Caldimonas brevitalea: one gene and its partners. The protein of the gene in region 2 interacts with the protein of the main gene of each other region in a pairwise test. Links are inferred from orthologs where the notes say so. Each region holds a gene or a part of one and is shown on either strand. Other genes may lie near its edges.

What was found.
Region 1: the proteins of groL (region 2) and grpE interact in binary tests that used the Escherichia coli proteins (3 or more experiments, as listed by UniProt). The link is inferred for Caldimonas brevitalea from one-to-one orthologs.
Region 3: the proteins of groL (region 2) and aceE interact in binary tests that used the Escherichia coli proteins (3 or more experiments, as listed by UniProt). The link is inferred for Caldimonas brevitalea from one-to-one orthologs.
Region 4: the proteins of groL (region 2) and AAW51_RS04815 interact in binary tests that used the Escherichia coli proteins (3 or more experiments, as listed by UniProt). The link is inferred for Caldimonas brevitalea from one-to-one orthologs.
Region 5: the proteins of groL (region 2) and malE interact in binary tests that used the Escherichia coli proteins (3 or more experiments, as listed by UniProt). The link is inferred for Caldimonas brevitalea from one-to-one orthologs.

What each region holds. Positions count from the first base shown.
Region 1 is NZ_CP011371.1:2,212,803-2,218,645, forward strand. Bases 1-2,863 are described here. They hold grpE (nucleotide exchange factor GrpE), read right to left. Parts: upstream 1,762-2,863; coding sequence 1,240-1,761; downstream 1-1,239. Other genes in these bases: dnaK (molecular chaperone DnaK), read right to left, coding at 1-738; AAW51_RS09640 (thioredoxin family protein), read right to left, coding at 801-1,229; AAW51_RS09650 (DUF6502 family protein), read left to right, coding at 2,072-2,863. Outside these bases: more of AAW51_RS09650, read left to right, coding at 2,864-2,953; AAW51_RS09655 (DUF5666 domain-containing protein), read left to right, coding at 2,964-4,196; AAW51_RS09660 (RNA-binding S4 domain-containing protein), read right to left, coding at 4,534-4,944; AAW51_RS09665 (sensor histidine kinase), read right to left, coding at 4,950-5,843. UniProt on the Escherichia coli protein: Participates actively in the response to hyperosmotic and heat shock by preventing the aggregation of stress-denatured proteins, in association with DnaK and GrpE. It is the nucleotide exchange factor for DnaK and may function as a thermosensor.
Region 2 is NZ_CP011371.1:5,335,850-5,341,820, reverse strand. Bases 944-3,934 are described here. They hold groL (chaperonin GroEL), read right to left. Parts: upstream 3,264-3,934; coding sequence 1,623-3,263; downstream 944-1,622. Other genes in these bases: groES (co-chaperone GroES), read right to left, coding at 3,319-3,609; AAW51_RS22495 (transporter substrate-binding domain-containing protein), read left to right, coding at 944-1,501. Outside these bases: more of AAW51_RS22495, read left to right, coding at 1-943; AAW51_RS22480 (PQQ-dependent sugar dehydrogenase), read right to left, coding at 3,980-5,320; AAW51_RS22475 (catalase family protein), read right to left, coding at 5,368-5,971.
Region 3 is NZ_CP011371.1:3,707,870-3,714,067, forward strand. What follows is about bases 939-4,156. They hold aceE (pyruvate dehydrogenase (acetyl-transferring), homodimeric type), read right to left. Parts: upstream 3,842-4,156; coding sequence 1,139-3,841; downstream 939-1,138. Other genes in these bases: aceF (dihydrolipoyllysine-residue acetyltransferase), read right to left, coding at 939-1,057; AAW51_RS15820 (PAS domain S-box protein), read left to right, coding at 3,998-4,156. Also shown: more of aceF, read right to left, coding at 1-938; more of AAW51_RS15820, read left to right, coding at 4,157-6,198. UniProt on the Escherichia coli protein: Component of the pyruvate dehydrogenase (PDH) complex, that catalyzes the overall conversion of pyruvate to acetyl-CoA and CO(2).
Region 4 is NZ_CP011371.1:1,089,805-1,095,641, reverse strand. The notes cover bases 2,842-5,698. They hold AAW51_RS04815 (ABC transporter ATP-binding protein), read right to left. Parts: upstream 4,756-5,698; coding sequence 3,928-4,755; downstream 2,842-3,927. Other genes in these bases: AAW51_RS04810 (glutamate synthase subunit beta), read right to left, coding at 4,957-5,698; mlaE (lipid asymmetry maintenance ABC transporter permease subunit MlaE), read right to left, coding at 3,143-3,928; mlaD (outer membrane lipid asymmetry maintenance protein MlaD), read right to left, coding at 2,842-3,090. In the rest of the region: AAW51_RS04845 (MurR/RpiR family transcriptional regulator), read left to right, coding at 1-592; AAW51_RS04840 (STAS domain-containing protein), read right to left, coding at 692-988; AAW51_RS04835 (MlaC/ttg2D family ABC transporter substrate-binding protein), read right to left, coding at 1,004-1,645; AAW51_RS04830 (MlaA family lipoprotein), read right to left, coding at 1,778-2,602; more of mlaD, read right to left, coding at 2,599-2,841; more of AAW51_RS04810, read right to left, coding at 5,699-5,837. UniProt on the Escherichia coli protein: Part of the ABC transporter complex MlaFEDB, which is involved in a phospholipid transport pathway that maintains lipid asymmetry in the outer membrane by retrograde trafficking of phospholipids from the outer membrane to the inner membrane.
Region 5 is NZ_CP011371.1:3,525,406-3,531,278, reverse strand. The notes cover bases 1,302-4,194. They hold malE (maltose/maltodextrin ABC transporter substrate-binding protein MalE), read right to left. Parts: upstream 3,403-4,194; coding sequence 2,200-3,402; downstream 1,302-2,199. Other genes in these bases: AAW51_RS15050 (ABC transporter ATP-binding protein), read right to left, coding at 3,478-4,194; malF (maltose ABC transporter permease MalF), read right to left, coding at 1,302-2,088. Also shown: maltose ABC transporter permease MalG, read right to left, coding at 1-496; more of malF, read right to left, coding at 520-1,301; more of AAW51_RS15050, read right to left, coding at 4,195-4,584; AAW51_RS15045 (alpha-glucosidase), read right to left, coding at 4,618-5,873. UniProt on the Escherichia coli protein: Part of the ABC transporter complex MalEFGK involved in maltose/maltodextrin import. Binds maltose and higher maltodextrins such as maltotriose.

The DNA of each region.
Region 1 (5,843 bases), 3.1 Mb from region 2 along the record:
CTTGAACTCGGCGATGATGTAGTCGATGATGCGCTGGTCGAAGTCTTCGCCACCCAGGAAGGTGTCGCCGTTGGTCGACAGCACTTCGAACTGCTTTTCACCGTCGACGTCCGCGATCTCGATGATCGAGATGTCGAAGGTGCCGCCGCCGAGGTCATACACCGCGATCTTGCGGTCGCCCTTGTCGGTCTTGTCGAGGCCGAACGCCAGCGCGGCCGCGGTCGGCTCGTTGATGATGCGCTTGACTTCGAGGCCGGCGATACGGCCGGCGTCCTTGGTGGCCTGGCGCTGGCTGTCGTTGAAGTAGGCCGGCACGGTGATCACGGCTTCGGTCACCGGCTCGCCGAGGTAGTCCTCGGCGGTCTTCTTCATCTTGCGCAGCACTTCGGCGCTGACCTGCGGCGGCGCCATCTTCTTGCCGCGCACGCCCACCCACGCGTCGCCGTTGTCGGCGGCGACGATCTCGTAGGGCATCAGGTCGATGTCCTTCTGGACTTCCTTCTCGGTGAATTTGCGGCCGATCAGGCGTTTCACCGCGTAGAGGGTGTTTCTCGGGTTGGTGACAGCCTGGCGCTTGGCGGAGGCGCCGACCAGGATCTCGCCGTCTTCCTGATAGGCGATGATCGACGGCGTGGTGCGCGCACCTTCGCTGTTCTCGATCACCTTGGCGGTGTTGCCCTCCATGATGGCCACGCAGGAATTGGTGGTGCCGAGGTCAATACCGATGATCTTTGCCATGTTGTGACTCCTTGAACTCTGAATTTCGGTTGTCGCGTACTTATGGATAACAGCGGCTCTTTTCAAGGGCCTGCGGCTGCGCCGATGCGCATATACAGGTCCTCGACCGCTTTCGTGAACGCCGGCAGGCCCGGCCAGCTGGTGATGCGCCCCAGCTTCTTGCCACGATGGAAGAAATAGAAGCTCGGCACGCCGTGCAGGCTGAAGCGGCGCCCCAGCTCGGTGTCGGTGTACACGTTGGCTTGCAGCCAGTGCAGCCGCAATGCGCTCAATTCCGCCGCCTTCGGCTCGGCCGCTTGCTTGAACCGTTCGCAGTTGAAGCAGTGGTCGCCCCAAAAGTAGACCGCCACCAGCGCGTCGCCCGCCGCCGCCAGCGCCGCGTCGAAGCCGGCGGCGGCGACCGGCTGCATCTGCAAGCGCGCAAACAGGGCGTCGCCCGACCCCTCGTGGGTCACGGCGTGCGAGGCGGCGGAACAGGGCGCGAGCGGCACGGCCGAGGGGTCACTTCGGCGCGGAGACGGTCACCAGGGCCGGCCGCAGCACGCGGTCGGCGATCAGGTAACCCTTTTGCAGCACCGCGACCACCGTGTTGGCTTCCTGGTCGGCCGGCACCACGCTGATCGCCTGATGCTGGTGCGGATCGAACTTCTCGCCCGCCTTCGGGCTGATCTCCAACACCTTGCTGCGCTCGAGAGCCTGTGAAAGTTGACGTAGCGTAGCGTGAACCCCTTCACGGAGCTGCTCTTGCGTCGCGGCCTGGACGGCCAGTGCCGCCTCTAGACTGTCCTTCACCGGCAGCAGGCTCTCGGCAAAACTTTCCACCGCGTACTTTCGAGCCTTCGACACTTCTTCTTCGGCTCGGCGGCGGGTGTTCTCGGTCTCGGCCTTGGCGCGCAGGTAGGCGTCAGCCACCTCCGCGTGCTTGGCTTCGAGTTCGGCCAGCCGTTGTTCCGGCGAGAGCCCGTTGGAGCCGCTGGCAGCGGCGGCGGTAGCGGCGTCCCCTTGGGGGGTGGAGTTGAACATTTGATCTGCTTGAGGTTTTTGAGGTTCTGTCATGGCACGTTCCCACCAAAGCGCAGGACATGAGGCCGTTCCCCCGGGATTCAAGGGGCCGGCGTCGGCATCCTCGTGCATCTGGTGCACTGCGCCGCCTCGGGCGCGACGGTCGGCATTGTGCCGCCAACTGGCCTCCTGACCGCTCCATGGGAAAAAATCGCCGTTCAGATGGTCACATCAGCCGTCCGGCGGTACCGAGTGCAACAGGCACACTGTTAGGCCGATAAGCGGCGAAAATGCGGGTTTGCCCTGACGGGCTCGATCAACAACAACAGGCATGCACAAGTCCATAGGCACTGACAACGCGGCATTGCCGCCGACCGGACCGGCGACCACGGTGGCTCCCAGCGACCGGCACGCCGAGGTGGCATTGCGCGCCAGCATGGTGCTGATGGCGCCGGTGGCCCGCTGGCTGATTCGCAACGGCGTTCAGTACGGCGCGTTCGCGACGGCGCTGAAGTCGGTGTTCTTGCAGGTCGCGCGCGAGGAAATCGAAGGCAGCGGGCGCAAGGCGACCGATTCGGCACTGAGTGTGTTGTCCGGCGTGCACCGCAAGGACGTGCGGGCGCTGACCGGCAACGCTGCGCGCGAGCGGCGCGCCAAGCCGCTGTCGCTGGTTTCCCAGGTGTTCACGCGCTGGGTCACCGACGTGCGGTACCGCGAAGACGACGGCACCCCCAAACGTCTGCCCCGGCTCGGCGAGCAGGGGTCGTTCGAAGCGCTGGCGCGCGAGGTGTCGTCAGACGTGCACCCGCGCACGCTGCTCGATGAACTGGCACGGCTGGGCCTGGTGAAGTTCGACGGTGACGTCGTGGAGTTGCTCACCGCCGCGTTCGTTCCGGCCGCCGACTATGAAGAACTGGCCGCGCTGCTCGGTGAAAATGCCGCCGACCACATCGCCGCCGCCGTTCAGAACCTCACCACCCCCCAGCCGCGTCTGCTGGAGCAGAGCGTCTACGCCGACGGCCTGAGCGTGGGTTCGGTGGGCGAATTGGGGCAGCTGGCGCGCGAACTGTGGGGCCAGGCGTTCCAGCGTATGGTCGTCGAAGCCCAGTCGCGTTGCGACACCGACCGCGAGGTCACGGAGAGCCACCGAATGCGATTCGGTGTGTATTACTACAGCGAGCCGGTGCGCGATGAGCGTGGGCCGCAGGGTTGAACGGAACCACATGACGATGAAGATGTATCAGCGGCGTCTGTCTTGCCTCGCGGCGGCCCTCCTGATGGGCCTGACCATGGTCTCGTGCGGTGGTGGCGGCGGTGGCGTCGGGTCCGGCGGCACAGGCGAGGCCATGAGCTACAGCGAGGGCACGATCACCGGTTTTGCCAGCGTGATCGTCGACGGAACCGAGTATTTCGACGACGATGTTCGCTCGATGGTGGAGCGCCAGCCCGGCACACTGGAGCCCGTGGACGCCCAACTGGGCCAGTTCGCGCAGCTGGAGTTCGAGGACGACAAAGGCCGCCTGGAGGCGCGGGCCATCCGGCTCGACGCCGCGGTGGTGGGCCCGGTGGCGTCCGTTTCGGCCACGTCGTTCGAGGTGATGGGCCAGACGGTGCACAGCAACAACGATGCAGATCTGGGGCCGGTGACGGTGTTTGCCGGCGTGTCGGGCCTCTCCGGCCTGGAACCGGGCGACCCGGTCGAAGTGCACGGTGTGCCGCGCTGGAACAGCGCCGCCGGCCGGTTCGACGTGCAGGCCACCCGCATTGAGCGGCTGGCGAGCGCACCCGCGTCGCTGCGCGTGGCAGGGGTGGTGTCGGAACTGCGCACGATCGGCGAGCTCAGCTTCGAACTCGGCGGTCTGCGCGTCAACGCTGCACAGGCTCGGCGGCTGCCGGGGGGCAAGAGCCCGTCCGAGGGGGATCGCGTGGTGGTGTGGGCGACGCAGCTCCCCGTCAATGGCCGCCTGACCGCCACGGCGGTGCGCACGCTGGTCATCGAGGTTGAAGAGGGCGGTTCTGCCCGCATCGGCGGTAGCGTCACGGATCTGGACGAGGACGAAAAGCGTTTCCGGCTGGGCGGGTTGACGGTGCGGTACGACAACGCCAAGGTGACCCCGGCCGATGTGGAGCTGTTCGAGGGTGCCTACCTTCGGGCCGAGGGTGTGTACAGCCGTGACGGCAGCCTGAACGCCACGCAGCTGCACATCAACCGCAAGCCGACCGGTGACGAGCCGCGCGGTGTCCTGTTGAAGGGTGAAATCACCGATTTCACCGGCGTCGACTCGTTCAAGGTGCGCCGCACCGAGGTCGATGCCAGCGGCGTGCGTCGCCTCGAGGAGTGTGGTCTGCGCTCGCTCGGCAACGGGCTGGAGGTCGAAATCGAAGGTGAACTGCGGGACGGGGGGCGTGGCCGCGGATCGGTCGTGTGGGCGACCCGGATCGAATGCACCGACTGACCCTGCTCGCGCGTCATCCCGCTGCATGACGCAGACAACGGGCGCGAAAGCGCCCGTTGTCGCTTCAAGGGCCGGCCGATGCGACCCGAGCCCGTCCGAGCCGGGCAGTGGGTCCGCCGCTAGTGTCCTGTCTCAGAAATACGTGGCATTTCGACGGGCCGAAACGGGGATGAGCGCAAGGCGCGAAGCCGGGCAGATACCGGGTGGTATCTGCCCGGCTTCGCAACGCGGCGATCGCCCCGTTTCGGCCCGCCCCGCAGGGGTTCGGCCAGATGGCGCACCCGCGATCATCACCATCTGACCGAATCGAAATGCCACGTATTTCTGAGACAGGACACTAGGAGCCCGGCTCGTCATCCACGCTGGCGCTCCAGCGGTTCCAGTCGGCCAGCTGGCGCCGGTCGCGTTTGGTCGGACGGCCCTGGTCGATGCTCTGCGAGGGGTCGGCCAGGAAACGCCGGTTCTTGGCGAACTCTTCGCGTGCCTTCACGCTTTCCGGCGTTTCTTCATAGAGCTGTTGTGCGACCGGCGCGGGCCCGCGGACATCGCTCAGCCCGCGCACGACGACGGTGCGCTGCACCTGACCCTGGCGCAGGCTCACCGTGTCGCCCACGCGCACCTCGCGCGAAGGTTTGGCCGCCAGCTGGTTGACCTGCACCCGCCCTTTGTCGATCTCGTCGGTGGCGAGCGACCGGGTTTTGAAGAAGCGCGCGGCCCACAGCCACTTGTCGAGACGAACACCTTCCATGGCCGCTATTGTCGCGCGCCCGGCGGCGCCGGTGGCGACGGCGTGGGGAAGACCACCACGGCGTCCAAACCCGCGCAGCGGCCTTGCTCGCTGCGGTTGTCCAGCGTCAGCTGGGCGCCCAGCGACTGGCAGATCTCGCGGCAGATCGTCAGGCCCAGCCCGCTGCCGCTGTTGGGGTGGCTGGTGTGGAACGGCTCGAACAAGTGCTCGCGCTGCGCGCTGCCGATGCCGGGCCCGCTGTCGCGCACCAGCAGTCGTGCGCGCGCTGCGTGAGAGGCGACGACCACCTGCAGCAGGCCGCCGGGCGGCGTTTCGCGGATGGCGTTGTGCAGCAGGTTGCGGGTCAGCTCCTGCAACATCCAGTGGTGGCCGCGCACCGGGGCCGCGTGCGCGTCGAGCTCGAAGTCCAGCTGCCGGTCGGCGATCAGCGGCGACAGGTCGAGCGCGACGTCGCGCACCACCTCGGCCAGGTCGAGCACCTCGGTCTGCGCCTGCCCGTGCACCTGCTCCACCTTGGCCAGCGCGAGCATCTGGTTGGCCAGGGCCACCGCCCGGTCGACCGTCTCGCTCATCGCTTGCAGCGTCTGGACCGGGGGCACGTCGCCGCGCAGGCCGTTTTGCACCTGCGCCTTGAGCACGGCGAGCGGGGTGCGCAGCTGGTGGGAGGCGTCGCGCACGAAGCGCAGCTGGTGGCCGACCAGGCGCTGCAGGCGTTGCATCAGGTCGTTCAGCGCGGTGACCACGGGCTGCAGCTCGCGCGGGGTGTCAGCGGCGACCAGCGGCGACAAATCGGCCGCATTCCGAGACAGCAGCTGCCGGCGCAGCGACTGCACGGGCCGCAGCGCGCGCGTGACGACCAGCGAGGCGACGCCCGCCACCACCGCGATCAGCAGCGCCTG
Region 2 (5,971 bases):
CGACGCGGCGCTGGCGGGGCTGTTGGAGGTGACGACACAGTGGGGCGAGCGCCTCTACGGCGACATGCAACTGACCGGGGCCGTCGGCGAGGTGCGCCACGAACACGCGCTGGCCGTGGCGCGGACCGACGCGGCTCTGCCGCCTTTGCTCAGGCGGGCGCTCGACGCGGTGATGCAGGACGAACTGGTGGAGCTGAAGCGCCATTGGATTGCGCCACCCTCGCCGCAGCGGGCGGTGCGTGTCGCGCTGCTGCGAACCTTGCCGTGGGCGGTCGGCTTGCTGCTGGTCCTGCTCGGCGCCTGGTGGTGGCACATCGGCCGGCTGCGCGATGAAGTGCGGCGCACGCGCCTGGCGCAGCAAGAGGCCGAGCGCCACAGCGTTGCCGTCGAGCGCTTCGTCACCTTTCTCGCGCACGAGGTGCGCAATTCGCTGCACTCGGTCATCGCCGGTACCGAGTTGCTGCGCAGCGCGCAGCAGGCGACGCCGAACATCATCGCGCCGCTCGCCGCGTCGGCCCGGGCGACGCTGGGGCTGCTGAACAACCTGCTCGATCGCGACCGGCTGGAGGAAGGGCGGCTCAAGCTGAGCGTCGAGTCGGCCCGGCTGACGCCGGCGCTGAGCAGCGTCGTCGAGGAGATGCGGCCGGCGGCACAGGCCAAGGGCTTGTCGCTGCGGCTGGTGCCGGCCGAGCATGACCCCCTGCTGTGCATCGATGCGATGCGGCTGCAGCAGATCGTGCGCAACCTCCTCAGCAACGCGATCAAGTACTCGCACGCCGGTGAAGTGTGCGTCCGGGTGCGCTGCGAGCCGGTGGAGGGCCGCCAGCCGGCGCATGACACCGTCGAGATCGCCGTGTCCGACCAGGGGCCCGGGCTGACGGCGCAGGAGCAGGCGCAGTTGTTTCAGCGTTATTTCGTCGGCGCACAAGGCCGCGCTGCATCCGAGAGCGCCTCGGGTCTGGGGCTGGCGTTGTGCCGTGACCTCGCCGTGCTGATGCACGGCCAGTTGACCCTGCACAGCCAACCCGGGGTGGGGACGACGGTGGTGCTGAGTTTGCAGGCGCGCCGTGTCGACGGCGAGCCGCTCCCGGCTGACCCGCCGGCCCGGGAGCGCGCCCGGCCGCGGGTGCTGCTGGTGGAGGATGCCGAGGTCTACGCGATGTTGCTCGAGCAGGCGCTCGAGCAACAGGGCTTCGAGGTGCACACGGCGACGACGGTCGCGCAGGCCATCGAAGCCCTGCAGGCCGACGGGCCGCCGATCGAGGCGGTGCTGAGCGACGTGAACCTGCCCGATGGGGACGTGTTTCCGATCCTCGACGTGCTGCGCCAGCGCCCGGGCGGCATGCCGGGCACGGTCGCGGTGATGTCAGCCGAACGCGACGAAGCCTTGGTGTCGCGATTGCAGGAGGCCGGCGTGAAGATCTCTCTGCAGAAGGCCGGCGACGTGCGGCTGTTGGTCGGCCGATTGCTGCAGCATGCCGCCTGGTCGCGCGGCGGATAGTTTCGGGCCCTATCCCACCCATACGTGATCATGAGACAGACCCTGCGCGAGCGAAAAGAAAAAAAGGGCCGCTGTGCAGCGGCCCTTTTCGATCGGCTGTCAGCAGATCAGGACAAAGACATTACATGTCCATGCCCATGCCGCCCATGCCGCCAGGCATGCCGCCGCCGGCGGGCGCGTCTTCCTTCGGCGCTTCGGCGACCATGCACTCGGTCGTCAGCATCAGCGAAGCGACCGAGGCGGCGTTTTGCAGTGCCGTGCGGGTCACCTTGGTCGGGTCCAGGATGCCCATCTCGATCATGTCGCCGTACTGGCCGTTGGCGGCGTTGAAGCCGTAGTTGCCCTTGCCGCTCAGCACGGCGTTGACGACCACGCTCGGCTCGTCGCCGGCGTTGGCGACGATCTCGCGCAGCGGGGCTTCGATGGCCTTCAGGATCAGCTTGATGCCGGCGTCTTGGTCGGGGTTGTCACCCTTGATCTCGCCAGCAGCCTGACGGGCGCGCAGCAGCGCGACACCGCCACCGGCCACGATGCCTTCTTCGACGGCGGCACGGGTGGCGTGCAGTGCGTCTTCGACACGGGCCTTCTTCTCCTTCATCTCGACCTCGGTGGCAGCGCCGACCTTGATCACGGCCACACCGCCGGCCAGCTTGGCCACGCGCTCTTGCAGCTTCTCGCGGTCGTAGTCGGAGGTGGCTTCCTCGATCTGGACGCGGATCTGCTTGACGCGCGCTTCGATGTCAGCGGCAGCACCAGCACCGTCGATCAGGGTGGTGTTTTCCTTGCCCACTTCGACACGCTTGGCCTGGCCCAGGTCAGCCAGCGACACCTTCTCGAGCGTCAGGCCGACTTCTTCCGAAATCACCTTGCCGCCGGTCAGGATGGCGATGTCTTCCAGCATGGCCTTGCGACGGTCGCCGAAGCCCGGAGCCTTGACGGCCACGACCTTCAGGATGCCGCGGATGGTGTTGACCACCAGGGTCGCCAGCGCTTCGCCTTCGACTTCTTCAGCGATGATCAGCAGCGGGCGGCCGGCCTTGGCCACTTGCTCCAGCGTGGGCAGCAGGTCGCGGATGTTGCTGATCTTCTTGTCGTAGAGCAGCACGAAGGGGTTGTCGAGCAGCGCGGCTTGCTTCTCGGGGTTGTTGATGAAGTAGGGGCTCAGGTAGCCGCGGTCGAACTGCATGCCTTCGACGACGTCCAGCTCGTTCTCGAGCGACTTGCCGTCTTCGACCGTGATCACGCCTTCCTTGCCGACCTTGTCCATCGCGTCGGCGATGATCTTGCCGATCGACTCGTCGCTGTTGGCGGAGATCGAACCGACTTGCGCGATTTCCTTGCTGGTGGTGGTCGGCTTGGAAGCCTTCTTCAGCTGCTCGACCAGGATCGTCACAGCACGGTCGATACCGCGCTTCAGATCCATCGGGTTCATGCCGGCGGCCACATACTTCATGCCTTCGCGCACGATGGCCTGGGCCAGCACGGTGGCGGTGGTGGTGCCGTCACCGGCGTTGTCGCTGGTCTTGGAAGCAACTTCCTTGACCATCTGGGCGCCCATGTTCTGGAGCTTGTCCTTCAGCTCGATTTCCTTGGCGACCGACACACCGTCCTTGGTGACGGTGGGGGCGCCGAAGGAGCGCTCGAGCACGACATTGCGGCCCTTGGGGCCCAGGGTCACTTTGACTGCGTTGGCCAGGATGTTGACACCCTCGACCATGCGGGCACGGGCGTCGCCGCCGAAGATGACGTCTTTAGCTGCCATGTTTGATTTCTCCGTATGCTTGAAACTTGTGGGTGAGGTCGTTGCGGTCGGAGAATTACTTCTCGATGACGGCGAACAGGTCCTCTTCGCGCATCACCAGCAGCTCGTCGCCGTCGACCTTGACGGTCTGGCCGCTGTACTTGCCGAACAGCACGCGGTCGCCCACCTTGACGTTCAGGGCCACGAAGTCGCCCTTGTCGTTGCGCTTGCCCGGGCCCACCGCGAGAACTTCACCCTGGTCGGGCTTCTCGGCGGCGTTGTCGGGGATCACGATGCCCGAAGCGGTCTTGGTTTCGTTTTCGAGGCGCTTGACGATCACGCGATCGTGCAACGGACGAAGTTTCATTGCATCTCCTTGGTTGAGAAGGCACTTCCTGAAAAGGAATGAGCGCAAGTGAGCGCTCATCTGCATCACTAGCACTCGCTTGGAAGGAGTGCTAACAGGACGAATTATAGGGATGGCCGACGTGGTTTCAAGAGACTACGAACAGCGGGGAATTACGGGCTTGGCGAACCAGAGGGGCCGCGGTCCCGGCGGGCGGCTGCGCGCTGCGAGCAACGGGCGGCTCCAACCGGCAGCCCGACAGTGGTCAACGCGGCGACAGCGGTGTGCGAACGCCGCAATCCGTTACGTCGTCGGGGGGGCGGACGCGGAAAGCCAGCCCACGTTCAGCGCGTCGGTGTCGGGCCGGCGCCGCCGGGCCGGGGCGAACGCCTCAGCGGGGTGCGGCTGAGGTGACGCGCCAGACGATGTTGCCGACGTCGTCCGCCACCAGCAAGGCGCCGTGCTGGTCGAGCGCCACGCCGACGGGGCGGCCCTGGGCCTCGCCCTGGTCATTGACGAAGCCGGTCAGCACCTCGAGCGGCCGGCCGCTCGGTTGGCCGTCTCGAAAGGGCACGAACACGACCTTGTAGCCGCTCAGCGGCTTGCGGTTCCAGGAGCCGTGCTGGCCGACGAACATGCCGCTGGCGTAGAGGGGCGGCAGGCTGGTGCCGCCCGACCATGCCAGCCCGAGTGACGCGGTGTGCGGTCCGAGCGCGTAGTCGGGGACGATGGCCTTGGCCACCAGGTCGGGGCGCGGTGGCGAGACACGGGTGTCCACATGCTGGCCGAAATAGCTGTAGGGCCAGCCGTAGAAGCCGCCGTCGCGCACCGAGGTCATGTAGTCGGGCACCAGGTCGCTGCCGATTTCGTCGCGTTCGTTGACGGCGGTCCACAAGGCGCCGGTGGCGGGTTGCCAGGCCAGGCCGTTGGGGTTGCGCAGGCCCGAGGCGAAGATGCGGTGCGTCCGGCTCTGGAGGTCGACTTCCCAGATCGCGGCCCGGCCTTCTTCGTGTTCCATGCCCCTCTCGCCGACGTTGCTGTTCGAACCGGTGGTGACGTAGAGCTTGCGGCCGTCAGGGCTCGCGATGATGTTCTTGGTCCAGTGGTGGTTGATCGGCCCGCCCGGCAGGTCGACTACCTTCTCGCCCGGCGTGGTCAGCCGGGTTTGCCCCGGTGTATAGGGAAAGCGGAGCACCGCGTCGGTGTTGGCGACGTACAGGTGCGCGCCGACCAGTGCCATCCCGAACGGCGAGTTGAGCCCTTCGAGCAGGATCGAACGCTGCTCGGCGATGCCGTCTGCGTCGGTGTCGCGCAGCAAGGTAATGCGGTTGGCACTCGGCACCCCTGCGCCCGCCTTCTGCATCACCTTCTTCATCACCCAGGCGTGGATGCCTCCGCCTTCCGGCTTGGGCGGCGCATTGCTCTCGGCCACCAGCACGTCGCCGTTGGGCAGCACATGCAGCCAGCGCGGATGGTCGAGGTCGCGTGCGAAGGCCACCACGGCCAGGCCCGCGGTCGGGCTCGGCTTGCCGCCCTCCGGCCAGCCTTTTGCCGGTGCGATGTGCACGGTGGGGATCAAGGTGCGGTTGGGCTCGGGCAGTTGGGGCGCCGGCCCCGTGCCCGCAGCGACCGTCAGGTTCGCGGTGTCACCGCAGCCCAGCAGCGCCAGGCCGCAGGCCAGGACGGCCGTCCGTCGCAGCGGGCGGGAGGGAGAGGGCAGGTGGGGGTGCATCGGTTCTCCTTCGGTGGCATGAGCCGCGTCGAGCGCGACGTGCTCGATCAGTCCGGAATTTCGTCGATCGAGCGGGGCTCCACGCGTTCGCGGACGTTCATCTCATGACGGAAGCGCGACGACATCTCGTAAGCCTTGATGCGCACCCGCATGATGGAGCCGAGGGGGCGATGTGCCTCGATGCCGTGCCACGGGTTGAAAGACAACACATCGTCGGCATAGACGCGCCGGGCCGGGCTGTAGGCCGGCTGCGCCGGGAACACCAGCTTGCCGACCGGCAGGTAGGGCGAGTCCGATTCGGGCCACACCACCGAGGCGTCTTCGATCGGCATGCGCTGTACGTCGGTGCACAGCTGCACACGCAGTTCGTACTCCGCGCCTTGCGCCGCGAAGAAGTCGACCACCAGGTCGCGCAGCAACGAGTCGCCGTCGCCGTTGACATGCTGGCCGGCAAGTCGCTTCACGTTTTCGGACAAGGGCGCCGCGCTTACCTTGGCCACGTAGTCGCCGTAGCGCAACGCCGCCATGCTGTAGTAGGTGTCGCCGAGCGGGTGGAGGTCGGGGCTGCCCACCGCCTCCAGCGTCGGATGGTCGACGTGCAGCAGGTCAGCCACCTTGCCGGCGCCGCGCGCGAGTGCCGCCACGGCACGG
Region 3 (6,198 bases), 1.6 Mb from region 2 along the record:
TCACCCAGTTGCGGTGCAGGTTGGCACCCGAGATCTTCTTGATGCGCGAGAGGTCGCGCCGCTCGACCGGGCCGAACTTGGCGAAGTCGACCTGCGGCCACGGCAGCAACCCCGGCAGGCTGCCGCCGGCCCCGCCGGCCGCGGGCGCCTTGGCCTTCTGGGCTTCGGTCTGCACTTGACCGACCATGACGTTCTTGACGAAGTGCTGCACATCTTCCTGGGTGATGCGGCCCTTCGGCCCGCTGCCCGGCACTTCGCCGAGCGGCACGCCGAGTTCACGCGCCAGCTTGCGGATGCTGGGCGAGGCGTGCGGCAGCTTGCCCTGCGGCGCCGTCGGCTCGTGAGCGGGCAAGGCGGCCGTCGGGGCGGTCCGCTCCACCGGCGGACTCGACAACTCGGCCGGCGAAGCGGCGGCAGCCGAGGGCGCCGCCGCCGTCGCGGGGGCCGGCGCCGGTGCGGCCGCACCACCGCTGGCCTCGACCACGGCGATCACACTGCCCTTGCTGACCTTGTCGCCGAGCTGGACCTTGAGTTCCTTGACCACGCCCGCATGCGAGGACGGAATCTCCATCGACGCCTTGTCCGACTCCACCGTGATCAGGCTCTGCTCCGCCTTGATCGTGTCGCCCACCTGCACCAGCACCTCGATCACCGCCACCTGGTCGAAGTCGCCGATGTCGGGCACGCTGACCTCGACCGGGCCGCCGCCGCCCGGCGCGCTCGGAGCCGGAGCCGGAGCCGCCGCTGCGGGCGTGGGCGCTGCAGCGGGCGCCGGAGAAGCCGGCGCGGGTGCCGGAGCCGGCGCAGCCGCCCCGGCCGATTCCGCCTCCAGCATCAGCAGCAAACTGCCCTCGCTGACCTTGTCGCCCAGCTGCACCTTCACGTCCTTGACCAAGCCGGCATGGGTCGACGGAATCTCCATCGATGCCTTGTCGCTCTCGACCGTGACCAGGCTCTGCTCGACCTTGATCGTGTCACCGGGCTTGACCAGCACCTCGATGACCTCGACCTCCTTGAAGTCCCCGATGTCGGGCACCTTCACTTCCACCAATGCCATTTGTTGTTTCTCCTGATGCAAGCCGCCCGCGCCCACACCCCCGGCGGACCGGGCAGCGTGCGTCGCGCGGGCGCTCGGGGCTTATGCGTAGAGGGGGTTCACCTTGTCGGCATTGATGCCGTACTTGCGGATCGCTTCGGCCACCTTCTCAGCAGGTACCGTGCCTTCCTCGGCCAGCGCCTTGAGCGCCGCCACCACGATGTAGTGGCGGTTGATTTCGAAGTGTTCGCGCAGCTTGGAGCGGAAGTCGCTGCGGCCGAAGCCGTCGGTGCCCAGCACCTTGTAGCTGCGGCCCTTCGGGATGAAGGGGCGGATCTGCTCGGCGTAGGCCTTCATGTAGTCGGTCGACGCGACCACCGGGCCGTTGTGCGGCTGCAGTTGCTGTGCCACGAAGGGCACGCGCGGCGTCTCGGTCGGGTGCAGCAGGTTCCAGCGCTCGCAGTCCTGGCCTTCGCGGCCCAGCTCGTTGAAGCTCGGGCAGCTCCAGACGTTGGCGGCCACGCCCCATTCGTCTTCGAGCAGCTGCCGGGCGAAGATCGATTCGCGCAGGATGCTGCCCGAGCCCAGGAGGTTGACGCGCGGTATCTTCTTGGCGCCCTCTTCGAGCAAATACATGCCCTTGATGATCTGCTCTTCGGTACCGGGCTTGAGGCCGGGATGGGTGTAGTTCTCGTTGAGCAGCGTCAGGTAGAAGAACACGTTGTCCTGCCGCTCGACCATGCGCTTCAGGCCGTGGTGCATGATCACCGCCACCTCGTGCGCGAAGGTGGGGTCGTAGCTGATGCAGTTGGGAATGGTGCCGGCCAGGATGTGGCTGTGGCCGTCCTCGTGCTGCAGGCCTTCGCCGTTCAGCGTGGTGCGCCCGGAGGTGCCGCCGAGCAGGAAGCCGCGCGCCTGCATGTCGCCGGCCGCCCAGGCCAGGTCGCCGACACGCTGGAAGCCGAACATCGAGTAGTAGACATAGAACGGGATCATCACCCGGTTGTTGGTCGAGTACGACGTCGCAGCGGCGATCCACGAGGCCATGCCGCCCGCTTCGTTGATGCCTTCCTGCAGGATCTGGCCGTCGTGCGACTCCTTGTAGTACATCACCTGGTCCTTGTCGACCGGGGTGTACTTCTGGCCGTCCTGGCTGTAGATGCCGATCTGGCGGAACAGGCCTTCCATCCCGAAGGTGCGCGCCTCGTCCACCAGGATGGGCACGACGCGCGGGCCGAGCGTCTTGTCGCGCAGCAGCGCGGTCAGGAAACGCACATAGGCCTGGGTGGTCGAGATCTCGCGGCCTTCGGCGGTTGGGTCGAGCACCGCCTTGAAGGCGCTCAGCTCGGGCACCGGCAGTTGCTCGTCGGCCTTCGGGCGGCGCTTGGGCAAATAGCCGCCGAGGGCCTTGCGGCGCTCGTGCAGGTAGCGCATCTCGGGCGTGTCGTCGGCCGGCTTGTAGAACGGCAGTTCGGCGAGCTTGTCGTCCGGGATGGGGATGTTGAAGCGGTCGCGGAAGGCGCGGATGTCGTCGTCGGTCAGCTTCTTGGTCTGGTGTGCGGTGTTCTTGCCTTCGCCGCTCTTGCCCATGCCGAAACCCTTGACGGTCTTCACCAGCAGCACGGTGGGCTGGCCCTTGTGGTTCACCGCACGGTGGTAGGCGGCGTACACCTTCTGCGGGTCGTGGCCGCCGCGCTGCAAGCGCCAGATGTCGTCGTCGCTCAGCTTCGCGACCATCTCCAAGGCCTTCGGGTGGCGGCCGAAGAAGGTCTTGCGCACGAAGGCGCCGTCGTTGGCCTTGCAGGCCTGGTAGTCGCCGTCGACCATGTCCATCATGATCTGGCGCAGGATGCCTTCCTTGTCGCGTGCCAGCAGCGGGTCCCAGTAGCTGCCCCACAGCAGCTTGATGACGTTCCAGCCGGCGCCGCGGAACTCGCCTTCGAGTTCCTGCACGATCTTGCCGTTGCCGCGCACCGGGCCGTCGAGTCGCTGCAGGTTGCAGTTGATGACGAAGATCAGGTTGTCGAGCTTCTCGCGCGCGGCGACACCGATCGCCCCGAGCGACTCGGGCTCGTCCATCTCACCGTCGCCGCAGAACACCCACACCTTGCGGTTGGACGTGTCGGCAATGCCGCGTGCATGCAGGTATTTGAGGAAACGCGCCTGGTAGATGCCCATCAGCGGCCCGAGACCCATCGAGACCGTGGGGAACTGCCAGAACTCCGGCATCAGCTTCGGGTGCGGGTAGCTCGACAGGCCCTTGCCGTCGACTTCCTGGCGGAAGTTCTTCAGCTGCTCCTCGCTGATGCGGCCTTCCATGAAGGCGCGCGCATAGATGCCGGGCGAGGAATGGCCCTGGATGTAGAGCAGGTCGCCGCCATGGCCCTCGTGCTCCCCATGCCAGAAGTGGTTGAAGCCGGCGCCGAACAGCGTCGCCACTGAGGCGAACGACGAAATGTGGCCGCCCAGGTCACCGCCGTCCGCCGGGTCGAGCCGGTTGGCGCGCACCACCATCGCCATGGCGTTCCAGCGCATGTAGGCGCGCAAGCGTTCCTCGATGTCGAGGTTGCCGGGGCAGCGTTCCTCGTCGTTGGGTTCGATCGTGTTGACGTAGCCCGTGGTGGCCGAGAACGGCATGTCGATGCCGGTTTGCCGGGCATGCTCGAGCAACTGCTCGAGGAGGTAGTGGCCGCGCTCGCGGCCCTCGCTCTCGATGACGGCGGACAGGGCGTCCAGCCATTCCCGGGTTTCTTGGGCGTCGGCGTCGTTCGCCGCCGAGCCGAACGAATGCGGCACTGCAGACATGGGGTCTCCTCGCTGGGTCTAAAGCCCGGCTAGTTTGTCACAGAAAAGGGGTGTTTTCAAATAGTGCGAACCGCTTTCACCATATGAAACCAAACTGAACGAGCGTTCGTTTTTCCCCGGTCCGGGGCCGGTGCGGCGGCTCGATAATCCGCGCCTATGCCTGTCGTTCCCAGCGAATTTCGCGCCAGCACCCACGAGTTGCCGCCCCGCTCCCGCCGTCTGTTCGGGAAATGGTGGCGGCGCCAGTCCCCCGCCCGTCAAGACCGTTTTGCCACCCTCGGCCCGCTCGTGTCGGTGCTGATGTTTTTGGCCGCGATCATCTCGGCCTTCTGGTATTTGCGCAGTGAAGAACTGGAACGCGAGCACGAGTCGGTCAAGCGCGACACCGAAGTGACGCAGCAGCAGATCCGTTTGCGGCTGATCGAAAACCAGGAACAACTGGTGCGCATTGCGCGCGAGATCACTACCCGGGCGGTCGACCAGGACGAGTTCCTCGGCCAGGCGACGACGTTCGCGCGTGAGCGCCCGGAGGTGGTCAGCCTCACCTGGCTCGCCGCCGACCGCGCGCCGCGGGTCAGCTATCTGTCGCCCAGCCACACCTTCAACGGCAGCCGCTACAGCGAGGCGCCGGAGGGCGCGTCAGCCCCGCTGCCGGGTCCCGCCGTGACCAAGAGCGAGCCGGAGTGGGCCTTCGAGGCCGCGCGCGACCTGCGCCAGCCGGTCTATTCGCGCACCTACAGCACCAGCAACGGCCAGCCGGTGTTCCAGGTGCAGGTGCCGCTGATCGACCGCAGCGCCTTCGCCGGCACGGTGGTCGCCGAGTATTCGGTGGAAGCCTTGCTGCGCTATTTCGTCCCCACCGAAGTGGCCAACCGGCACGGGATGACGCTGCTCGACGCGAACGACCGGGTGCTGGCCAGCACCACCTCGCGGGCGATGTTGAAGAACAGCGAGCGGCCATCGATCTTCCAGGACATCCCGGTGGCGCCGGTGGGCAATGGCCTGATCCTGCGGGGCCTGGGCTACCGCACCTCGATCGGCCTGATCAGCAACACCTTGTTCTGGATGGTGGCGGCGCTCAGTGCGCTGACGGTCTGGATGCTGCTCGGCACCTGGCGCCACATGCGCCGGCGGCTGCAGGTCCAGAGCGCGCTGGTGGCCGAAACCAACTTCCGGCGGGCGATGGAAAACTCGATGCTGACCGGCATGCGCGCGATGGACCTCGAAGGCCGCATCACCTATGTGAATGCCGCCTACTGCTCGATGACCGGCTTCTCCGAAGCCGAGCTGATCGGCAAGCTGCCGCCCTTCCCCCACTGGCCACCCGACCGGATGGAAGAAAACCGGCGCTTGTTCGAGCAGGAGCTGCAGGGCCGCAGCCCGGCCGGCGGCATCGAGGTCAAGGTGATGCGCAAGGACGGCACGCAGTTCGACGCGCGCATGTACGTCTCGCCGCTGATCGACGCCAAGGGCCACCAGACCGGCTGGATGACCTCGATGACCAACATCACCGAGGCCAAGCGCATCCGCGACCAGCTGTCGGCGTCGCACGAGCGTTTCACCACGGTGCTCGAGGGGCTGGAGGCGGCGGTGTCGGTGCTGTCGGTGCAGCAGAGCGAACTGCTGTTCGCCAACCGCTCCTACCGGTTGTGGTTCGGCGCGGACGCGCGCGGCCACGGGCTGCTGGCCGGCGACCATCCGGACGACGAGATCCCGGTGCACGACGGCGACGACAGTGTCGACAACCTCAGCGGCCTGCCCACCCAGGAGCTGACCGAGGCCGGCTCCGACCCGCGCGAGGTGTATATCGAGTCGCTCGACAAATGGTTCGACGTGCGGGCGCGTTACCTGCAGTGGACCGACGGCCGGCTGGCGCAGATGCTGATCGCGACCGACATCACCGCCCGCCGGCGCGCCGAGGAACAGGCCGCGCAGCAGGCCGAAAAGGCCCAGGTGACCAGCCGGCTGGTGACGATGGGCGAGATGGCGTCGTCGGTGGCCCACGAACTGAACCAGCCGCTGACCGCCATCACCAACTACTGCAACGGCATCATCTCGCGGGTGCAGTCCAACGCGATCCAAACGCCCGACCTGGTGACCGCGCTGGAAAAGACCGCCAAACAGGCCCAACGCGCCGGCCAGATCATCCACCGCATCCGCGCCTTCGTGAAGCGCAGCGAGCCGCAGCGCCAGCCGTCGCAGGCGCACGAGATCGTCGAAGACGCGGTGGAGCTGGCGATGATCGAGCTGCGCCGGCGCAATGTGGCGATCCACACCTACGTGGCACAACGCTTGCCGGTCTTGATGGTCGACCCCATCCTGATCGAGCAGGTGTTGCTGAACCTGTTGAAGAACGC
Region 4 (5,837 bases), 4.2 Mb from region 2 along the record:
GCCGTCGGACATCATCGTCAAGGTGATCGACAACACCGTCTCGGCGCTGCTCAAGTTCCGCAACGATGCGGCCGACCACACCTTCGACCGTGCGATGACCGCGCTCGCCGAGGCCGGCAAGAACGGCCGCCGCATCGAGTTCTACGGTGTGGGCAATTCGGGCATCGTGGCGCAGGATGCGCAGCACAAGTTTTTCCGTCTCGGCGTCAACGCGGTGGCCTACAGCGACGGCCACGTGCAGGTGATGAGCGCCACCATGCTGCAGCCGGGCGACTGCCTGGTCATCATCTCGAATTCGGGCCGCAGCCGCGACTTGCTCGACGCAGCCGAGATCGCGCGCAAGAAAGGCGCGACGACCATCGTGATCACGGCCAGCGGCTCGCCGCTGACCCAGCATGCGCAAATCCTGCTGGCGGCCGACCACCCGGAAGACTACGACCGCTACAGCCCGATGGTGTCGCGGCTGCTGCACCTGATGATCATCGACATCCTGACCACCGGTGTGGCACTGCGCCTGGGCGAGCACCTGCGGCCGATGCTGCAGGAGATCAAGCGCAACCTGCGGGCCAAGCGCTACGCACACTCCGAGTAGCGCCGGCTTGCGGCCGCTGCGGAAAAACAAAAGGGCTCGCAAGAGCCCTTTGTCTTGTGCGCCGCGGGGACGTGCTCTCGGCGCGGGGCGGCCGCCGTGTCAGGCCACGACGGGAACCTCCGGCGCCGCAGCCAATGGCAGCAACTCGTCGATGCCGTAGAGGCCAGCCAGGTTGGCCAGCTGTGTCGGCAGCTGGCGCACTTCGAAACGTTTCCCCCACGCCGAGGCCAGCCGCTGGCATTCGAGCAACACCGCGAGCGCGGCCGAGTCGAAGTGCTGCAGGCCGGACGCATCGACCAACAGCGTGTCGCCCGTTTGCGCCCGCAAGCCCTGCTGCAACATGCGCAAGGTGTCGTTGGCCTCGCGGGCCGTCAGGGTCGCCGGCAGCAGCAGCATCGCGACTACACCTCGTCAGCTGCGGCCGCCGGCCGCCTTGTTGCGCTCGGTCAGCTTGGTGATCAAGCCGTCGATGCCGCCTGCGCTGATCTCTTGCGCGAAGCTGTTGCGGTAGTTCTCGACCAGCCACACGCCAAGCACGTTGACGTCGTAGATCTTCCAGCCGCCGGCGGTCTTTTCGAGGCGGTAGTCCATCTGGACCGGCTCGCCGCGGCCGCGCACTTCGGTGCGCACGATCACTTCGGCCGCATCGGCGGCGGCGCGCATGGGCTTCATGTGCACACGCTGGTCCTTCACCTGGGCCAGGGCGCCGGCATAGGTGCGCACCAGCAACTGCTTGAATTCTTCCTGCAGGCGCTGCTTTTGCTCGGCCGTGGCCTGGCGCCAGTAGCGGCCGACGGCGGAGGCCGTCATGCGCTCGAAGTTCACGTGCGGCATGATCTTGCTGTCGACCAGCGCGATGACACGTTGCACGTCACCCGCCTGGATGGCCTTGTCCTCGCGCGCCGCGTCCATCACTTCGTTGGAGATGGTGCTGACCAGGCCGTCCGGCGTGCTGGTGCCGCCGGCACCAGCGGCCGTCTGGGCCAACACCGCCGGTGCGGACAACGCGAGCCAGAGACCGGCACAGGCGGCGACAAAACTTCTGCGGATCATTGCTTTCCTTTCTTGCCGGGCCACCCCGGTCTGCACTTGCCACCGCAGTCTGACCCTGGCAGCGGCAATTGGTTCGCTCCGGCGCTGTTTCGGAATGCGCAGGCGCGGTGTCGAGTTGAAACTGTAGCTGCGTCAGCGCTCCGGCGCCGACGCAGGCACCTGCGGGCTGGCCGGCACCGGTGTCTTGGCATCGGCAGCAGCCGCGCCGGCATCGCTCGCCTCGGCAGGCGTGTCGGCGTCCTCTTCGGCCTCTTCGGCCTCGGGTGGGTCGCCGTCATACACCAGGCTCTGACGCCGCTGCAGATAGGCGTCGCGCAGGAACAGATAGCGATCGAGCGCCGCGTCCTCGAGCATGCTGGTGGCGCCGAGCAGGTTGGCGCGCGTGTTCACGATGCGCAAGCCGGCCAGGCTGTAGGCGGTGGTGGCGTCGTTGCGAAACACATAGCCGGCCGCCTGCATGTCGACCGGCAGCGCGGCGGTGTCGCGCAAGGTGGACGGCCCGAGCAGCGGCAGCACCAGATACGGCCCGGCGCCGATACCCCAGCGCCCGAGGGTCTGGCCGAAGTCTTCGTCCTGCGCTTCGATGCCGGCTTCGGTGGCGATGTCGAGCAGGCCGCCGAGGCCGAAGAAGGTGTTGACGCCGAAGCGCATCGTGTTCATCAGGCCGGTCTCGAGCTTCAATTGCAAGAAGCCGTTCACCGCCGACCAGGCGTCGCCCAGGTTGGAGAAGAAGTTGGTGACGCCCGTGCGCACCGGCTGCGGCAGCGTGTCCCGGTACACGGTGGCCACCGGCTTCAGGACCGCCTTGTCGACGGCTTCGTTGAACGCGTAGACCTTGCGGTTCAGCGGCTCGAGCGGGTCCTTCGGATTTTGCGCGCAGCCTGCCAGCGTGGCCGCGAGCACCACGGTGCACAGCCAGGGCAGCGCACGGGATGGCCGTTGTTCGCGGCGCCTCATGGCTTCGCGCCTCCTGCGGCCGGTGCCGCCGGGGGCTCTGCCGCCTTGTTGTAGAGGAACTGGCCGATCAGGTTCTCGAGCACGACGGCCGACTGGGTTTGCGAGATGACGTCGCCCGGTGCCAGGTTGGTCGTTTCGGCACCCGGCTCCAGGCCCAGGTACTGCTCGCCGAGCAGCCCGGAGGTCAGGATCTTGGCCGAGCTGTCCTTGGGGAAGGCATAGCGGCTCTCGAGCGCGAGGCGCACGCGCGCCTGGTAGGTCTTGTCGTCGAAGGTGATCGATTCGACGCGGCCCACCACCACACCGGCGCTGCGTACCGGCGCGCGCGGCTTGAGGCCGCCGATGTTGTCGAAACGTGCGTCGACCTGGTAGGTCTCCTCGAACGACACGCTGAGCAGGTTGGCCGACTGCAAGGCCAGAAACAGAATAGCCGCCGCGCCGAACAGCACGAACAAGCCGACCCACAAATCATGACGAGACTTCTGCATCGCCCACTCCTCGGCCAGCGCCTACGGCGCCCGCCTTGTCTTCATTCATTGGTTAAATCGAGAACATCAGCGCCGTCAACACGAAGTCGAGCGCGAGCACGGTCAGCGACGCCATCACCACCGTGCGGGTGGTCGCGCGCGACACCCCCTCGGGCGTCGGCTTGCTCTCGTAGCCCTGCAGCAGCGCGATGAACGTCACCGCGACGCCGAACACCACACTCTTGATGATGCCGTTGCCGACATCCCGCCAGACGTTGACGCCGCTCTGCATCTGCGACCAGAACTCGCCCGGGTCGACGCCGATCATCAGCACGCCAACGACCCAGCCGCCGATGATGCCGACAGCGCTGAACACCGCGGCGAGCAAGGGCATCGCGATCAGCCCGGCCCAGAAGCGCGGCGCCAGCACTCGCTGCAACGGGTCCACCGCCATCATTTCCATGGCCGCCAGCTGCTCGCCCGCCTTCATCAGGCCGATCTCGGCGGTCAGCGAGGTGCCGGCGCGGCCGGCAAACAGCAAGGCCGCCACCACCGGCCCCAGCTCGCGCACCAGCGACAGCGCCACCAGCAGGCCGAGCGCCTGCTCGGCGCCATAGCGCTGCAAGGTGTAATAGCCCTGCAAGCCCAGCACGAAGCCGACGAACAGGCCCGAGACGGTGATGATGGCCAGCGAGTAGTTGCCGAGGAAATGCAGCTGGTCGACGATCAGCCGGCCGCGGGCGAAGGCCTTGCCGAACGACATCACAAGCCGCATCAGCAAACGGGCCGAATAGCCGACGTCGGCCAGCTTGCCGCGCACGGCGGCGCCCACACGCTCGGGATGCAGAAAACCCAGCATCAGCGGCCCATCCGGAAGTCGTCCAGCACGCTCTTGGCCGGGTAATGGAAGCGCACCGGCCCATCGGCCTGTGCATCGACGAACTGGCGCACCAGCGGGTCGGACGAGGCGCGCATTTCACTCGGCGTGCCTTGGGCCGCGATGCGACCGTTGGCGAGGAACACGACGTGGTCGGCAATCAGGAACGTCTCGTCGACATCGTGAGACACGACGATGCTCGTGACCCCCAGCGCGCTGTTGAGGTCGCGGATCAGCCGCGCCGCCACCCCCATCGAGATGGGATCGAGCCCCGCAAAGGGCTCGTCGTACATGATCAGGTCGGGGTCGAGCGCAATCGCGCGCGCCAGGGCGACCCGGCGTGCCATGCCGCCGGAGATTTCACTGGGCATCAGGTCGCGCGCCCCGCGCAGGCCGACAGCGTTGAGCTTCATCAACACCAAGTCACGGATCATCGTGGCGCTCAGATCGGTGTGCTCGCGCAGCGGAAAGGCGACGTTGTCGAACACCGACAAATCGGTGAACAAGGCGCCGAACTGGAACAGCATGCCCATGCGGCGACGTGCCGCGTAGAGCTGCTCCCGGTCCATCGGGCCGATGTCCTCGCCGTCGAACAGCACCTGGCCCGACTGCGGCGTCACCTGCCGGCCGATCAGCCGCAGCACGGTCGTCTTGCCGCCGCCCGAGGTGCCCATCAAGGCCACCACCTTGCCGCGCGGCACTGTCAGGCTGACCTCGTCGAGCACCCGGCGGTCGCCATAACCAAAGCTGACGCCCCGCAGCTCGACGAGCGGCGTGGCAGGCGTTTGAAGGGCAAATGGAGGCGACATCAGCAGGCTGGGGCAAAAAAAGAGCCGGCGTCTTGAACCACCGGCTTTGCGATGATAGGGGAAAACACCGCTACCAACCCGGACAAACCCCCCGTTGGGACGGCCCGGTGCGGTAGCAATTGTTGTACCTACCCCACGGTCGGAGCGGCAAAAACAAGAAAAGCCGCCCGATAGCGGCTTTTCGGAACTCGCTCCGGGCGTTCAGCGCGGCAGGTCGCTGGCGCCCATCAGGTACTCGTCGATCGAGCGTGCAGCCTGGCGGCCTTCGCGGATCGCCCACACCACGAGCGACTGGCCACGCCGCACGTCGCCGGCGGCAAACACCTTGGGCACGCTGGTCTGGTAGCCGCCGAGGAAGTCGGTGCTTGCACGCGCATTGCCCCGCGCGTCCTGGTCGACACCGAAGCCTTCGAGCACGGACGCCACCGGGCTGACGAAGCCCATCGCGAGCAACACCAGGTCGGCCTTGAGCACCTGCTCGGAGCCCGGCACCTCGACCATCTTGCCGTCTTTCCACTCGACGCGGGCCGTCTTGATGCCGGTGACCTTGCCGTTCTCGCCCAGGAACTCCTTGGTGGCGATCGCGAATTCGCGCTCGCAGCCTTCTTCATGGCTGGACGAGGTGCGCAGCTTGTACGGCCAGTACGGCCAGGTCAGCGTCTTGTTCTCTTCTTCGGGCGGCATCGGCATCAGCTCGAACTGCGTGACGCTCTTGGCCCCGTGGCGATTGGACGTGCCCACACAGTCGGAGCCGGTGTCGCCGCCACCGATCACGATGACGTGCTTGCCCTCGGCGCGGATCTGGTCCTTGACCTTGTCGCCGGCGTTGACCTTGTTCTGCTGGGGCAGGAACTCCATCGCGAAATGGATGCCTTGCAGGTCACGGCCGGGGGCCGGCAGGTCGCGGGGCTGCTCGGCACCGCCGGCCAGCAACACCGCGTCGAACTCGCTCGTCAGCTGTTCCGGGGTGATGCTCTCCTTGGCCCAGTTGGTGACCTTGGAGCCTTCCGGCAGCCGGCCCACCATCACGCCGGTGCGGAACTGCACACCTTCGGCTTCCATCTGCTTGACGCGACGGTCGA
Region 5 (5,873 bases), 1.8 Mb from region 2 along the record:
ATGCGAGCAGCAACGACGCATGGCTGTCGATGCCAAACAGCGGGAACACGTTGCCGATGCGGTCGAAGATCGCATAGATGGCCACCAGCGCCAGCACGGCGGGGAACATCTGGATCAACATCAGCGCCGACAGCGCTTGCGACTTGCCGCGGAACTTCATGCGGGCGAAGGCATAGGCGGCGGTGGTCGACAGCAGCACCATCAGCAGCGCCGACAGCGTGGCGACCTTGACCGAGTTCCACAGCCACAGCAGCACCGGGAAGGGCGGGTTGACGGTGCGGCCGTCGGCGTCCACGTACGAGAAGCCGAGCGCGAGCTTCCAGTGTTCCAGGCTGATCTGGTCGGGAATCAGGCTGCCGGCGGCGAAGTTGCCGGGGCGCAGCGAGATCGACAAGATCATCAGGAACGGGAAGATCACGACGCACACCAGTGCGATCAAAAACGCATGCGCGGCGACCACACGCCAGCGGTGCGACTTGTCGAGAACGATGGCCATCTGGGTGTCTCCTTCGGGCGCCCTCAGCGCGCCTCTTCCTTCGTGATGCGGGTGGCCCGCAGGTTGATCCACGACAACAGCGCGACCATCGCGAACACCACCGTCGAGATGGCCGCTGCAAGGCCGAAGTCCTGCCCCGAGTCCTCGAAGGCGATGCGGTAGGTGTAGGACACGAGGATGTCGGTGGTGCCCGCTGGCACCTTGGTGTCGAGGAAGTCGGGCCGGCCGTTGGTCAGCAGGCTGATCAGCACGAAGTTGTTGAAGTTGAACGCGAAGGCGGCGATCAACAGCGGCGTCAGCGGCTTGAGCACCAGCGGCGCGGTGATGCGGAAGAAGTTGGTCAGCGGTCCGGCGCCGGCCACGGCCGAGGCTTCGTACAGGTCGGCCGGGATGGCTTTGATCAAGCCCATCGTGACCACCATCATGTAGGGATAGCCGAGCCAGGTGTTGACGATCAGGATCATCACCTTGGCCAGGAACGGGTCGGAGAACCAGGCCGGCTTGAGGCCGAACAAGGCATCGAGGATCAGGTTGATCTCGCCGAAGTTGTTGTTGAACAAGCCCTTGAACACCAGGATCGAAATGAAGCCGGGCACCGCGTAGGGCAAAAACAGCAGGGTCTGGTAGACACCTTTGAAGCGCAGCGCCTCCCAGCTCATCAGCACCGCCAGCAGCACGCCCAGCGAGGCGGCGAACAGCACGGTCAGGCCGGCGAACACCACGGTCCAGCCGAAGATGCGCAAGAACGGTTCGCGAAAGGCTTCGTCGGTGAAGATGCGCTCGAAGTGCTGAAAGCCGACGTTGACCTGGAAGCCCGGGGGCACGGGCTGGCCGTCGGGGCGCTTGTAGAAGCCGGCCTCGAAGTCGGGCTTGAGCACCTCGCCGTTCTGCTGGTTCACCAGCGAGCCGTCGGCTTCCTTCTGGTAGAGCTTCTTGACCGGCCCGAACTGCCGCAAGCCGGTCATCGCCACTTCGGTGCCATCGGGCAGCGCGACGGTGAGGGCCTTCAGCGCCGGCTGCAGCGCGATCAGTTCCTTGATCTGCACCGGCTGGCCAGCGGCAGCGGCGGCGGCCGAGGCGGCAGGCTCGGCTTGCACACGGGGATGTTCGGCCTTGGCCGCGGCGGCAGCGTCGACTGCGGCTTTCGAGAGGTCGAGCGGGCCGGTGAGGTAGAGCTTGTCGTTGTCGCTGTCCTCCAGCCGCGCGCGATAGCGGGCGCCTTGCTGCAGCAGCGTGAAACCGTAGGTCTGGCCTTCGGCCTGGTAGGTTTCGTCGAGGAAATAGGCGGTCGCGCGCTCGAACTTCAGCAGGTTGTTGGTGCTGTAGTTGGTGAAGCCGATGGCCACCGTGTAGAGAATCGGGAAGACGACGAAGATCACCACGGCGGCGATGCCGGGGAACAGATAGCGGTAGGCGTACAGCCGCTGCGAGCTGTAGACCCAGGCGGCCAGCGCCACCACCAGCAAGATGGTGCCGGCGAGCAGGAGTTCGCCCGCGGCATACACGACCGTGACGAAGTAGAGACAGACGAGGGCCAGCGCCAGACCGACGGCAGGCCCCACCCAACGCTGAAAGCCGTAAGAGGGGTTCATGTTGCAGAGGTTCACGAAGCCGGCGACTGCGCCCGCGCCTCATCGGGGGCGCAGCCCGGCCTTGCGCGCCGGGCTGCGTTGTTGCTCACGCCTGGAACGGCGTGTGGTCGGTCACTTGGCGCTGATGCGCTTGGCCGCCGCGTCGAGCGCTTCCTTCGGGCTCTGGCGGCCCTCGGAGATGTTTTGCAGCGCCGAGTTCATCGACGACCAAAAGCGGCCCATCTCGGTGTTGTTGGGCATCGGCGCGCCGTCTTGCGCGCTGGCCATCGTCGCCTGGATGTGGGGGTTGGACTTCAGCTCGCTGTAGAACGCCTTGCTGGCCGGCGTGCCGAGCGGCACGTCGGCGTCGATGGTCTTCAAGCCCTTGGGCGTCAGCATGTGGTTCTCGATGAATTCCACCGCGATGTCGCGGTTGGGCGAGGCCTTGGAGACCATGGCGCCCAGCACGCCGACGAAGGGTGTGGCCTTCTTGCCGGCCACGGTCGGGATCTTGGTCACACCGAAGTTGATCTTCGACTTCTTCAGGTTGTCCCACGCCCAAGGGCCGCTGATCATCATGGCGACCTTGCCCTGGTTGACGCCGGCTTCCATGTCGGAATAGCTCGCGCCCTTCGGCATCACGCCGTCCTTGACCAGCTTGGCCAGCAGCTCGGCGCCCTTGATCGCGCCTGCGTTGTTGACGCCGGTGTCGGCCGCGTCATAGCTGCCGTCGGGCTTGGCCTTGAACGGATAGGCGCCGTTGGCGCCCAGCAGCGGCCACGAGAAATAGGCGTTGTTGTAGTCCCACAGGATCGCCTTCTTGCCTTGCGCAGACAGCTTCTTGTCGAGCGCGATGACCTCGTCGAACGACTTGGGCGGGGTCGGCACCAGGTCCTTGTTGTAGATCAGCGAGACGGCTTCGATCGCGATCGGGTAACCCCAGGTGCGCCCGCCCACCGTGAAGGCTTTCCAGCCCAGCGGGTCGATGTCGGCCTGCACCTTCTTGCCCGGGTTGACCGGCTGCAGCAGGCCACCGGCGATCCACTCGCCGACGCGGTCGTGCGGCCAGATCCAGATGTCGGGGCCCTTGCCGGCGGCGGCGGCTTGCTGGAATTTGTTGGGGGCGTCTTCAGGGTGCTCGACGATCACTTGGACGCCGGTCTGCTTGGTGAACTCCTCGCCGACCTTGGCCAAGCCGTTGTAGCCCTTGTCGCCGTTGATCCAGATCAGCAGCTTGCCGGCTTCGGCGGCGAGGGCTGTGTTGGCGAAGCCGGCCGACAGCGCCATCGCGGCGGCCGCGGCGACCAGCCGGATTCGTTGACGTTGGGTGCTCATAGCGTTGCTCCTTTGGATATTGCCTTTTTGGCGCTGATGAAATTCGGATCGACTGCAGTCATCAAAGCCGCGGCCTCACGCGCCGGCCGCGACACGCGGCAGTGCCTTGCCGTCGGCATCGAACAGATAGCCGCGTTGCGGCGGCACGCCGAGGTGGGCGATGTCGCCGGTGCCGAGCGGGTTTTCAGGGTCGGCACGTACCACCACCGGGCCTTGTGCGCCGGCGACGTTCACATAGAGGTAGGTGGCGTCGCCCAGGTGCTCGGCCAGCTGCACCTCGCCGCGCAGTTCGTTGTCGATGTGCGCGGTGGCCGCCTGCACATGCTCCGGGCGCACGCCCAGCGTCACCTTGGCCTGCGGTGCCAGGCGTGTCGCGTCGGCCGCGACCGTCACCTCAGTGCCGTCGGCCAGGCGCACCCGGGCGTTGGCTGGCGTGGCCGACACCAGCGTGGCGGGGATGAAGTTCATCTTGGGCGAGCCGATGAAACCGGCGACGAACAGGTTGGCGGGCTGGTGGTACAGCTCCATCGGCGTGCCGACCTGCTCGATCCGACCGGCGTTGAACACGACGATGCGGTGCGCCAGCGTCATCGCCTCGACCTGGTCGTGGGTGACGTAGACCATCGTCGTCTTCAGCTCGCGGTGCAGCCGGGCCAGCTCGACGCGCATCTGCACGCGCAAGGCCGCATCGAGGTTGGACAGCGGCTCGTCGAACAGGAACACGCCGGGCTTGCGCACGATGGCGCGGCCGATCGCCACCCGCTGCCGCTGGCCGCCCGACAAGGCCTTGGGCTTGCGGTCGAGCAGGTGCTCGATCTGCAGGATCTGCGCGGCGCGTTGCACCGCGGCCTGCTGCTCTTCCTTCTTGTAGCCCGCCAGGCGCAGGCCGAAGGCCATGTTCTCGGCCACCGTCATGTGCGGGTAAAGGGCGTAGCTCTGGAACACCATCGCGATGCCGCGCTGGGCCGGTGGCACGTCGTTGACCCGCTGGCTGCCGATGTACAGCTCGCCCGAGGTGATCTCTTCGAGCCCGGCGATGCAGCGCAGCATGGTCGACTTGCCACAGCCCGACGGGCCGACGAAGACGATGAACTCGCCGTCACGGATCTCGAGGTCGATGCCGTGCAGGGTCTGCACGTCGCCATAGGACTTGCGCAGGTCTTTCAGTTGCAGGTTTGCCATCGGTCTTGCAGGTGATGCGTTCGATCGTTCGTGTCAGGAGCGGCGGGCCGTGGCGACCACTTCGCCGAAGTAGGCGCCGTAGGGCGGCAGCGTGAACGTCGCGCCGTTGCGCGCGCCGAACTGCGCCGGCTCGAAGCCATGGCCTTCCATCACGCGGGTGGCGGGCGCGTCGTCCAGGGTCAGTGTCACGGGGGCCGTGCCGAGGTTGAACAGGGCAAGCACGGGCGCGCCGGCCGATGCCGCCGGGGTGCGCAGCAGCGCCAGCACCGGCTCGGGCGCGTCGAAGAAGCGGATGTCGCCGCACACCAGGGCGACCTGCGCCTTGCGCCACGCCAGGAAGCGCCGGGTGAAATGCAGCGGCGAGCGGGGGTCGGCTTCGCTGATGTCGACCGCGCGCTCGGCGTGTTCGTGCGGCACGGGCAGCCAGGGCTCGACGGCGATCGGGCCGCTGAAGCCGGCATGGGGCAGGTCATGCGTCCACGGCATCGGGGTGCGGCAGCCGTCGCGGCCCTTGAACTCCGGCCAGAAGGTGATGCCGTAGGGGTCTTGCAGCTTCTCGAACGGGATCTCGGCCTCGGGCAGGCCCAGTTCGTCGCCCTGGTACCAGCAGGCGCTGCCGCGCAGCGATAGCAGCATGGCCAGCGCCACCTTGTTGTAGTCGGCGCTGGCGCCGGGGCCGCCCCAGCGCGTCAGCACGCGCGGCACGTCGTGGTTGCCGATCGACCAGCAGGGCCAGCCGCCGTCCATCGCCGCTTCCAACTCTTCCACCTGGCTGCGGATGTAGCTGGCGGTGTTTTCGCTGGTCAGCAGGTTGAAGCTGTAGGCCATGTGCAGCTTGTTGCCGCTGGCGGTGTAGGCCGCCATCGTCGCGAGCGAGTTGTCGTCGCCGACTTCGCCCACGCTGGCCGCACCGAATTCGTTCAGCAGCTCGCGGATCTTTTCGAGGAAGGCGATGTTCTCGAACTGCGTCTTGTCGTAGTGGTGGGCCTGCATGCCGTACGGGTTGGTGTCCTGCACGGTCTTGGTGTCGCGTTTGCTGGCCGGCGGGTTGTCGCGCAGCTTGCGGTCATGGAAATGGAAGTTGCAGGCGTCGAAGCGGAAACCGTCGACGCCGCGCTCCAGCCAGAAGCGGATGTCGGCCAGCACCTGCTGCTGCACTTCTTCGCTGTGGAAGTTCAGGTCGGGCTGGCTGGCCAGGAAGTTGTGCAGGTAGTACTGGCGGCGCTGCGCATCCCACTGCCAGGCCGAGCCGCCGAACACGCTGAGCCAGTTGGTCGGCGGCGTGCCGT